DNA from 2 places in the Actinacidiphila sp. bgisy167 genome. Region 2 is predicted to be linked to the other one. Evidence: riboswitches for the same ligand, from Rfam matches in the RefSeq annotation. Region 2 holds a riboswitch; the other holds the start of a gene.

Region 1 (4,404 bases), on a different contig from region 2:
TTCACCGCGAGCAGCCTTCCGTGCCGTCGGCACTCCTCCGCGAGCACCGCCAGGTACTCCAGCTCCTCGCGGGCCTCCAAGGCCTTGTCGCGCAGCTGGATGACGTCCACCCCGGACGCCAGCACGGCGTCCGCGAACGCCGCGAACTCCGCCAGGCCCCCATGGCGCTTGCGCGCGTCGGTGCACAGGTAGAGCCGGGCGCCGGCGAGCCGGGCCCGGCTGCTGCCGGGCGCGCCGGCAGAACTGCTGCTCGTGCTGGTGCTCACGGGCGTGCTCATGCGAGCGGTCCCCCTCGGGTGGCTGCTGTGGGTACGGCGGGTCGGGCGTCAGACGGCGAGCGCCTGGGCGCGGCGCTTCACCTCGGTGCCGCGGTTGTCACGCAGCGCCTGGACGGGGGTGCCGGGCAGGCTCTCGTCCGGGGTGAACAGCCACTCCAGTGCCTCCGCGTCGCTGAACCCGTCGTCCTTGAGCAGGGTGAGGGTGCCCGCGAGGCCCTTCACGATCTTGCCCTCGCCGATGAAGTCGGCGGGGATCATCAGCACCCGGTTCTCACCGCGCCGCACGGCGATGAGCTGGCCTTCCTTGATGAGCTGGCGGACCCGGGTCACCTCCACGCCGAGGCGCTCGGCGACGTCGGGGACGTACAGCCAGGAGGGAACGAGGGAGTCAATCTTTGCGTCGATCTCGGTCACAGGACAAGCGTGCCATCCCGGACCGACACGATGGAACCGCTCGGCCCACCCGTTGCTCCGTCCTGACGCGTACGCCGCGCCCCTGAGGCCCGTGGACGCGGTCCGCGCGGTCCGCAGGCCCCCTGCCCCGGGCCGCGGGTCGACCGCGGGTCAGACGACCGCGGCCCGGAGCTGCACCGCCGGGTCGGCCGCCAAAGCCTCGTCGACGCGGGCGCCGCGGGCGATGAGCTTGCGGGCCTGGGCCAGGTCACGGGGCCGCCCGACGGCGAACAGCGCGACCAGCCGGCCCTCGCGCAGCCACAGCACCGACCAGGCGGGGCCGTCCGGGTCGCCGCGCAGCAGCATGGGATCGGCGTCCCCGTGGTGTCCGGCGTACTGCACGAAACGCCCGAACTGCTCCGACCAGAAATAGGGGACGGGATCATAGGTCTCGTCGCCGCCCAGGATGTTCGCTGCCGCGGTGCGCGGCCCCTGCACCGCGTTGTCCCAGTGGTGGATCAGCAGCCGTTCCCCGTACCGGGCCGACGGGAAGGACGCGCAGTCCCCGACGGCGTACACGTCCGGCGCCGAGGTGCGCAGCCGGTCGTCGGCGAGGACCGAGCGGTCCGGCCCCAGCGCGACGCCGGAACCGGCCAGCCACCCGGTGGCGGGCCGCGCGCCGATCCCGACGACGACCGCCTCGGCGTCGAGCACGGTGCCGTCGGTGAGGCGTACGGCTCCCGCCTCGACGGAGGAGACGACCGCGCCGGTGCGCAGCTCGACGCCCTCCTCCGCGTACCAGCCGCGCATCCGTTCGGCGATGTGCGCGGGCAGCACCCCGGCGAGCGGCCGGTCGGCGGCCTCGACGACGGTCACCTCGCACCCCGCGTGGCGTGCCGCGGTGGCGAACTCGGCGCCGATCCAGCCCGCGCCGACCACCACGACCCGGTTCCGGTTCTCCAGCACCGGGCGCAGCGCGGTGGCGTCGTCCAGGGTGCGCAGCACATGGACGCCGGGCGTGCCCTCGCTGCCGGGCAGCATGACCGGCTCGGCACCGCTGGCCAGGACGAGCTTGTCGTACGCGACCGGGCCGCCGTCGGTCCGGACCTGCCGCTCTTCGGGGCGCAGGGCGACGGCCTGCCGGCCGAGCAGCAGTTCGACGCCGATGCCGGCGAAGTCCACGTCGAGTGCCGGGCCCTCCTCGGCGCCGAAGAGCACGCCCTTGGACAGCGGCGGCCGGTCGTAGGGGGCGTGCCGTTCCGCGCCGATCAGTGTGATCGTGCCGCCCCATCCCTGCTCGCGCAGGGAGACCGCGGTCTGGACTCCGGCCATCCCGGCCCCTACGACGACGGCGCGCTGCCCGCTGCTGCTGGTCACGCGATCACCGTAGCGCCGCGGGGGCGCCGCCCGCCGTACCGGTGCCCTACTCGCCGCGGACGGCGCGTACTAATGTGGGTGGGGAGTACTCGCGGGAGCCCGGCGCACCGGGCTGAGAGGGCGGCTGGAGCGGCCGCCGACCGTACGAACCTGATCCGGGTCATGCCGGCGAAGGGAGGAGCGGGAACATCATGCACCGTCATGACACCCGTGACGTGGTCCATGACGTCGTCGTGATCGGCGGCGGGATCATCGGGCTGGTCACCGCGTGGCGGGCCGCCCAGCAGGGCCTGCGCACCGTGGTCGCGGACCCGGAACCGGGCGGCGGGGCCGCCCGGGTGGCCGCGGGGATGCTGGCCCCGGTCACGGAGGTGCAGTACGGCGAGCAGGCGCTGCTGGAGTTCAACCTCGCCGCGGCCGCCCGCTATCCGTCCTTCGTGGCGGAGCTGGAGGAGAGCACGGGGCTGGGACTCGGGTACCGCACCTGCGGCACCCTGGCCGTCGCCCTGGATGCCGACGACCGCGCGCAACTGCGCGAACTCCACGCCTTCCAGCAGTCCTTGGGTCTCGCATCCGAGTGGCTCGGCGGCCGTGAGTGCCGCCGCCTGGAACCGATGCTCGCCCCCGGCGTGCACGGCGGCCTGCGGGTCGACGGCGACCACCAGATCGACCCCCGGCGGCTGGCGGCGGCACTGGTGCGCGCCTGCGAGCACGCCGGCGTGGACTTCCGGCGCTCGCGGGTGGCGAGGGTGGAGGTCGTGGCCGACCGCGCGCAGGGGGTCGTCCTGGAGGACGGCAACCGGATCGCCGCGGGAGCGGTGGTGCTGGCCGCCGGCAGCCTCAGCGGCCGGATCGAGGGGCTGCCCGCGCGGGTACTGCCGCCCGTACGGCCGGTGAAGGGGCAGGTGCTGCGGCTGCGGGTGCCGCCGGCGTACGCGCCCTTCCTCTCGCGGACGGTGCGGGCCGTGGTCCGCGGCGGCCACGTCTACCTGGTGCCGCGCGAGAACGGCGAACTGGTCGTCGGCGCCACCAGCGAGGAGATGGGCTGGGACACCACCGTCACCGCCGGCGGGGTGTACGAACTACTCCGCGACGCCCACGAGTTGCTGCCCGGCATCACCGAACTCCCGCTGGCCGAGACGCAGGCGGGGCTGCGTCCGGGCACGCCCGACAACGCCCCGCTGCTCGGCCGCGCCGCGCTCGAGGGACTGGTACTCGCCACCGGCCACCACCGCAACGGCGTCCTGCAGACCCCGCTGACCGGCGACGTCATGGCCGACGTCCTCACCGGGTCGCAGCCGCCCGCCCTGGCACGGCCCTTCTCCCCCGACCGTTTCGCCCTCCAGGAGCAGCCCGCATGACCGCGCCCCTCCTTGTGTCCGTGTCCGTCAACGGCGAGGTGCGGGAGGTCGCCGAGGGCGTCACCCTCGACCGCCTCGTCGCGACCCTGACCGCCGCCCCCTCCGGGGTGGCGGCGGCGCTCAACGAGACGGTCGTCCCGCGCGCGCAGTGGCCGGCGACCGCGCTGTGCGACGGCGACCGCGTCGAGGTCCTCACCGCAGTCCAGGGAGGCTGACCCCATGGCCGACGACCCGCTGACCATCGGCGGCACCGCCTTCGACTCCCGGTTGATCATGGGCACGGGCGGTGCTCCCAGCCTGGAGGCCATGGAGCAGGCGCTGCTCGCCTCCGGGACCGAGCTGACCACCGTCGCGATGCGGCGGCTGGACCCCACGGTCCAGGGGTCGGTGCTGTCGGTGCTCGCCCGGCACGGCATCCGCGTCCTGCCGAACACCGCCGGGTGCTACACCGCGGGCGAGGCCGTGCTCACCGCGCGCCTGGCTCGGGAGGCGCTGGGCACCGACTGGGTCAAGCTGGAGGTGATCGCCGACGAGCGCACCCTGCTGCCCGACCCTGTGGAGCTGCTGGACGCCGCGGAGACCCTCGTGGAGGACGGCTTCACCGTGCTGCCCTACACGAACGACGACCCGGTGCTCGCCCGGAAGCTGGAGGACGTGGGTTGTGCGGCGATCATGCCGCTGGGCTCACCCATCGGCTCGGGGCTCGGCATCCGCAACCCGCACAACTTCGAGCTCATCGTCGAGCGGGCGGCGGTGCCGGTGATCCTGGACGCGGGGGCGGGGACGGCCTCGGACGCGGCGCTGGCGATGGAGCTGGGCTGCTCGGCCGTCATGCTGGCCTCCGCCGTCACCCGGGCGAGGGAACCGGTGCTCATGGCGGAGGCGATGCGGCACGCGGTCGAGGCCGGCCGCCTGGCGTACCGGGCCGGACGCATCCCCCGCCGTCACCATGCGACCGCCTCCTCGCCCACCGCGGGGGTCGCCGCGTTCGACCC
Region 2 (4,404 bases):
AGGGTGGAGAAGGTGGGACCGCCGAGGATCTGGATGACGCCGAAGGAGGTGAAGGTGAAGAGGAAGACCATCAGCGCCGCCGCGGCGACCGCGGGGGCCAGGGCAGGCAGCGTCACCTCGCGCCAGGCGGCGAGGCGTCCGGCGCCGAGGACACGGGCGGCCTCCTCCTGCCGGGGGTCGAGCTGCGCCCACAGGCCGCCCACCGTCCTTACGACCACGGCGTAGTTGAAGAAGACGTGGGCGAGGAGGATCGCCCACACCGTGGTGTCCAGGCGCACCCCCCACAGGTCGTCGAGCAGTCCGCCCCGCCCCAGCAGCGCCAGGAAGGCCGAGCCGACGACGACGGTCGGCAGCACGAAGGGCACGGTCACCACCGCGCGCAGCACCTGTTTGCCGGGGAAGTCGAAGCGGGCGAAGAAGTACGCGCCGGGCAGCGCGATCACCAGGGTCAGCGCGGTGGACGCGACGGCCTGCCAGCAGGTGAACCACAGCACGTGCAGGATGCCGGGATCGCCCAGGACGTCCGTGAACCGGCCGAACCGCCACCGCCCGCCCTCGCGGAGCCCGCGGGCGACGATGGCGGCGACCGGGTAGCCGAAGAACAGCCCGAAGAACGCCGCCGGCACGGCCATCAGACCGAGCCGTACGGCGAGCGAGCGGAGGGCCGCCGCCCCGGTGCTCCCCCGCTCGGCGGCCTTCGCTACTTCAGCACGAGCGAGGACCACGATGTGACCCACTGCTCCCGGTTCGCGGCGATCTTCTCCGGGGCGACGGTTGCCGGGTCGGCGATGACCGGCGCGTACTTGGTGAAGACCTCGGGCAGCTTGGCGTCGTCACGGGCGGGGTTGACGAACATGTTGAGCGGCATGTCCTCCTGGAAGGTGCGGCTCAGCAGGAAGTCCACGAGCGCCTTGCCGCCCTCGGGGTTCTTCGCGCCCTCGAGCAGCCCGGCGAACTCGATCTGCCGGAAGCAGGTGCCGGTCGCGACACCCGTCGGCCCCTGTTCGGGCTGCGTCTTCAGGCCGAGCACCTCGGCGGGCGGACTGGAGGCGTAGGAGACGACCAGCGGCTTGTCGCCCTTGCCGCCGCCGGCCCCCGAGAAGGTGTCGTAGTACGCCTGCTCCCAGCCGTCGACGACCTGGACGCCGTTCGCCTTGAGCTTCTTCCAGTAGTCCTCCCAGCCCCCGTCGCCGTACTTCGCGGTGGTGGCGAGGAGGAAGGCGAGGCCCGGGGAGGAGGTGGCGGCGTTCTCGGTGACCAGCAGGTCCTTGTACTCGGGCTTGACGAGGTCGTCGAGGGTCTGCGGCACGGGCAGCTTGTGCTCGGTGAAGTACTTCCGGTCGTAGTTGACGCAGACGTCGCCGAAGTCGATCGGGGTGACGCGGTGCTTGCCGGCGTCGAGCTGCAGCGCGGCGGGCACCTTGTCGAGGCCCTTGGCCCGGTACGGCGCGAACAGGCCGTTGTCCAGGGCCCGGGACAGCAGGGTGTTGTCGACGCCGAAGAAGACGTCGCCCTGGGGGTTGCCCTTGGACAGCACGCCCTGGTTGACCGCGGCGCCGGCGTCGCCGCCGCGCAGCACCTTGACGGTGTAGCCGGTCTGGTCGGTGAACGCCTTCAGCACGCCCTTCGACGCGGCGAAGGAGTCGTGGCTGACCAGGGTGACGGTCTTGGAGGCGGCGCCACGGCTCTCGCCCCCGGCCGTGTCCCCGCTGCTGCCGCAGGCGGCGAGCACGGTCGCGCCCAGCGCGACGGCCAGTGCTGTGCCGGCCGCACGCCGACGAGTGCTGCTCATGTGGTGACTCCCTACGCCGGTATGACCCGGATCAGGTCCGAGGGTCTGCGGCCGAGCCGCACTCTCAGCGCTTCGCGCGCTCCCCTGTCGGATGTTCTTTTGTGTGCTCTAGGTGACGTCCCGGCCAATGGCCGGAAACGACCGTCACCATAGCAAGCGCGAATCAGCGCTCGGAAGCCGCCAGCTGTCCGCAGGCGCCGTCGATCTCCTGCCCCCGGGTGTCCCGGACGGTCACCGGCACGCCGTGCGCCTCCAGCGCCGCCACGAACGCCCGCTCGTCCTCCGGCCGCGAGGCCGTCCACTTCGAGCCGGGGGTCGGGTTCAGCGGGATCAGGTTGACGTGCACGCGGCGGCCCTTGAGCAGCCGGCCCAGCAGGTCGGCCCGCCATGCCTGGTCGTTGATGTCCCGGATCAGCGCGTACTCGATGGAGACTCGGCGCCCGGACACGTCCGCGTAGTGCCACGCGGCGTCCAGCACCTCGCGCACCTTCCAGCGGGTGTTCACCGGCACCAGGGTGTCGCGCAGCTCGTCGTCGGGCGCGTGCAGTGACACGGCGAGCCGGCACTTGAAGCCCTCGTCGGCGAAGCGCAGCATCGCCGGGACCAGCCCCACCGTCGACACGGTGATGCCCCGCTGGGAAAGTCCGAGCCCGTCCGGTTCCGGGTCGGTCAGCCTGCGGATGGCGCCGACGACGCGCTTGTAGTTCGCGAGCGGCTCCCCCATGCCCATGAACACGATGTTGGACAGCCGCGCGGGCCCACCCGGGATCTCCCCGTCCCGCAGCGAGCGCATGCCCGCCACGATCTGGTGCACGATCTCGCCGGTCGACAGGTTCCGGTCCAGCCCGGCCTGGCCGGTCGCACAGAAGGGGCAGTTCATGCCGCAGCCGGCCTGCGAGCTGATGCACATCGTGACCCGGTCCGGGTAGCGCATCAGCACCGACTCGACCAGCGTCCCGTCGAACAGCCGCCACAGCGTCTTGCGCGTGGTGTCGTTGTCGGTGCTGCTGTGCCTCACCACGGACATCAGGTCCGGCAGCAGCCCTTCCGCCAGCTTCTCCCGTGCCGCGGCGGGGATGTCCGTCCAGGCGGCGGGGTCATCGGCGTACCGGGCGAAGTAGTGCTGCGACAGCTGCTTGGCGCGGAACGGCTTCTCCCCCAGCTCCGCGACCGCCTCCCGGCGCTCCTCGGGCGAGAGATCGGCAAGGTGCCGCGGCGGCTTCTTGGCTCCGCGCGGCGCGACGAATGTGAGTTCTCCGGGTGCAGGCATGGTGCGTCCAGTGTCGCAGATCGTTTGGGGCCGCCCAGGTCAGATGGGTGAGGCTCCTGTCACTCTCAGGTGGCTTCTGGATACAGTCGGATTCTGGCGTCTACGCCATCGAGCTGGACTCGTCCGGGCGCCGGCCAGGACGCCAGGGGCCGGCCAACGCACCAGAGATCTCCTCGCACTCTTCGCGCCGACCAAGAACAATTCCGGTCATCGGGACGGACACATTCATCGAGTGCCGCTGGGATCGCCGGCTGGACGAGGACGACCGCATCTGGTAAGGGCATCGACCTCGCGCACCTCTACAAGGGGCGCTCCTAGGGCGCCTTTCCCTCTGACTCCCCGTGCGTTCTGGCACGAACGCACGACTATCGCGGGGTGCTCAGCAGATCGTCCGTCCTGACGTCGAACTCATCCGTCCCGTCCACGGCGGCGACGCTGTGGGGGTCAGTAGAGACCTTGACCACGCCGCCGGCTGTGAGATCGGTGAAGGGGGCAAGCACCCTGCAGTCCACGGTGACCTCCACCGGATACGTTGTGTCAGGTCCATGGTCCGGACCGCCGAAGATCGGGCATTTGTCGATGATCGTCCACGCGCGGTCGTGAGCGTCGGTCAGCGTGACCTCGACCCATCCCGGAAAGTCGTCATCGGTCAATCTGGTCGCCACACAACGTAGCGGGATCATGGCGCCCCCTCGGCTTCACATGCTCTTGTCAGTTCTGGGAGTGCTGCGGCAAGCGTCCCACCTGGGCGGGTCTGTCGCGTCCGGCTCATGACCTGCGCCGATGGCTTGACGGCTCCGGGGCCTCGTGCAGCTCCGACCCCGCCCCCCTTCCCAGCGGTTGGTGTCCGCCCGACCTTCTGACAGCCAGATCGGTCAGCAGGGGCCACAGAGGTCAGTTCGGCGGGCGCGGCGGTCCGCTGATGTCCCCGTACGTCAGCAGTGGTACAGACGGTGCGGATCATAGAGGGCAACGGATGCCGCGACAGTCAGGAGGGCCAGCCAGCCCTGAGCCTTGAGTACCGCACACAACTTTTGCCTTACCGGTGGCTTCGCTGTCGACATCCGATAGGCGAGCATGAGGGAGGTCACGCCGACGATACCCAGGGCCGTGCAGGCGATCGGCACGACGGGGTCGAAGCGTGCCTGTGAGGTTTCTGGCACTTCACCGGGGACGATACAGCCGGAAGAAAACGCCACCGATATCCAGGCCGGAAAGACCAGAGCGGCGGCAATTCCAGCCACCTCCTTCAGCACGAACCTGAGGACGGTCCCCCGAATCGGCGCTGCTTCTTGCACGGTCTCCGGCACTGCCCACTCCCCCTTGCCGTGTGCGTGCCGAA

The links. A riboswitch is a leader RNA that binds a small molecule or an ion and turns the genes downstream of it on or off. The one in region 2 is predicted to bind thiamine pyrophosphate.
Region 1: it holds a riboswitch for thiamine pyrophosphate, as region 2 does, so the genes downstream of both, thiO (glycine oxidase ThiO) here and AC3ET4_RS10195 (thiamine ABC transporter substrate-binding protein) in region 2, are expected to answer to the same signal.

The regions. Positions count from the first base shown of each region.
Region 1 covers NZ_JBYIQP010000069.1:6,615-11,018, forward strand. Annotated here, with positions in the region: gene thiE (thiamine phosphate synthase) at 1-278, opposite strand, end outside; gene AC3ET4_RS23195 (Rv2175c family DNA-binding protein) at 327-692, opposite strand; gene AC3ET4_RS23200 (NAD(P)/FAD-dependent oxidoreductase) at 843-2,003, opposite strand; TPP riboswitch at 2,130-2,243, shown strand; gene thiO (glycine oxidase ThiO) at 2,240-3,409, shown strand; gene thiS (sulfur carrier protein ThiS) at 3,406-3,624, shown strand; gene AC3ET4_RS23215 (thiazole synthase) at 3,629-4,404, shown strand, end outside.
Region 2 covers NZ_JBYIQP010000018.1:87,845-92,248, reverse strand. Annotated here, with positions in the region: gene AC3ET4_RS10200 (ABC transporter permease) at 1-632, opposite strand, end outside; gene AC3ET4_RS10195 (thiamine ABC transporter substrate-binding protein) at 701-1,792, opposite strand; TPP riboswitch at 1,784-1,888, opposite strand; gene rlmN (dual-specificity RNA methyltransferase RlmN) at 1,956-3,062, opposite strand; gene AC3ET4_RS10185 (hypothetical protein) at 3,428-3,745, opposite strand; gene AC3ET4_RS10180 (hypothetical protein) at 3,998-4,404, opposite strand, start outside.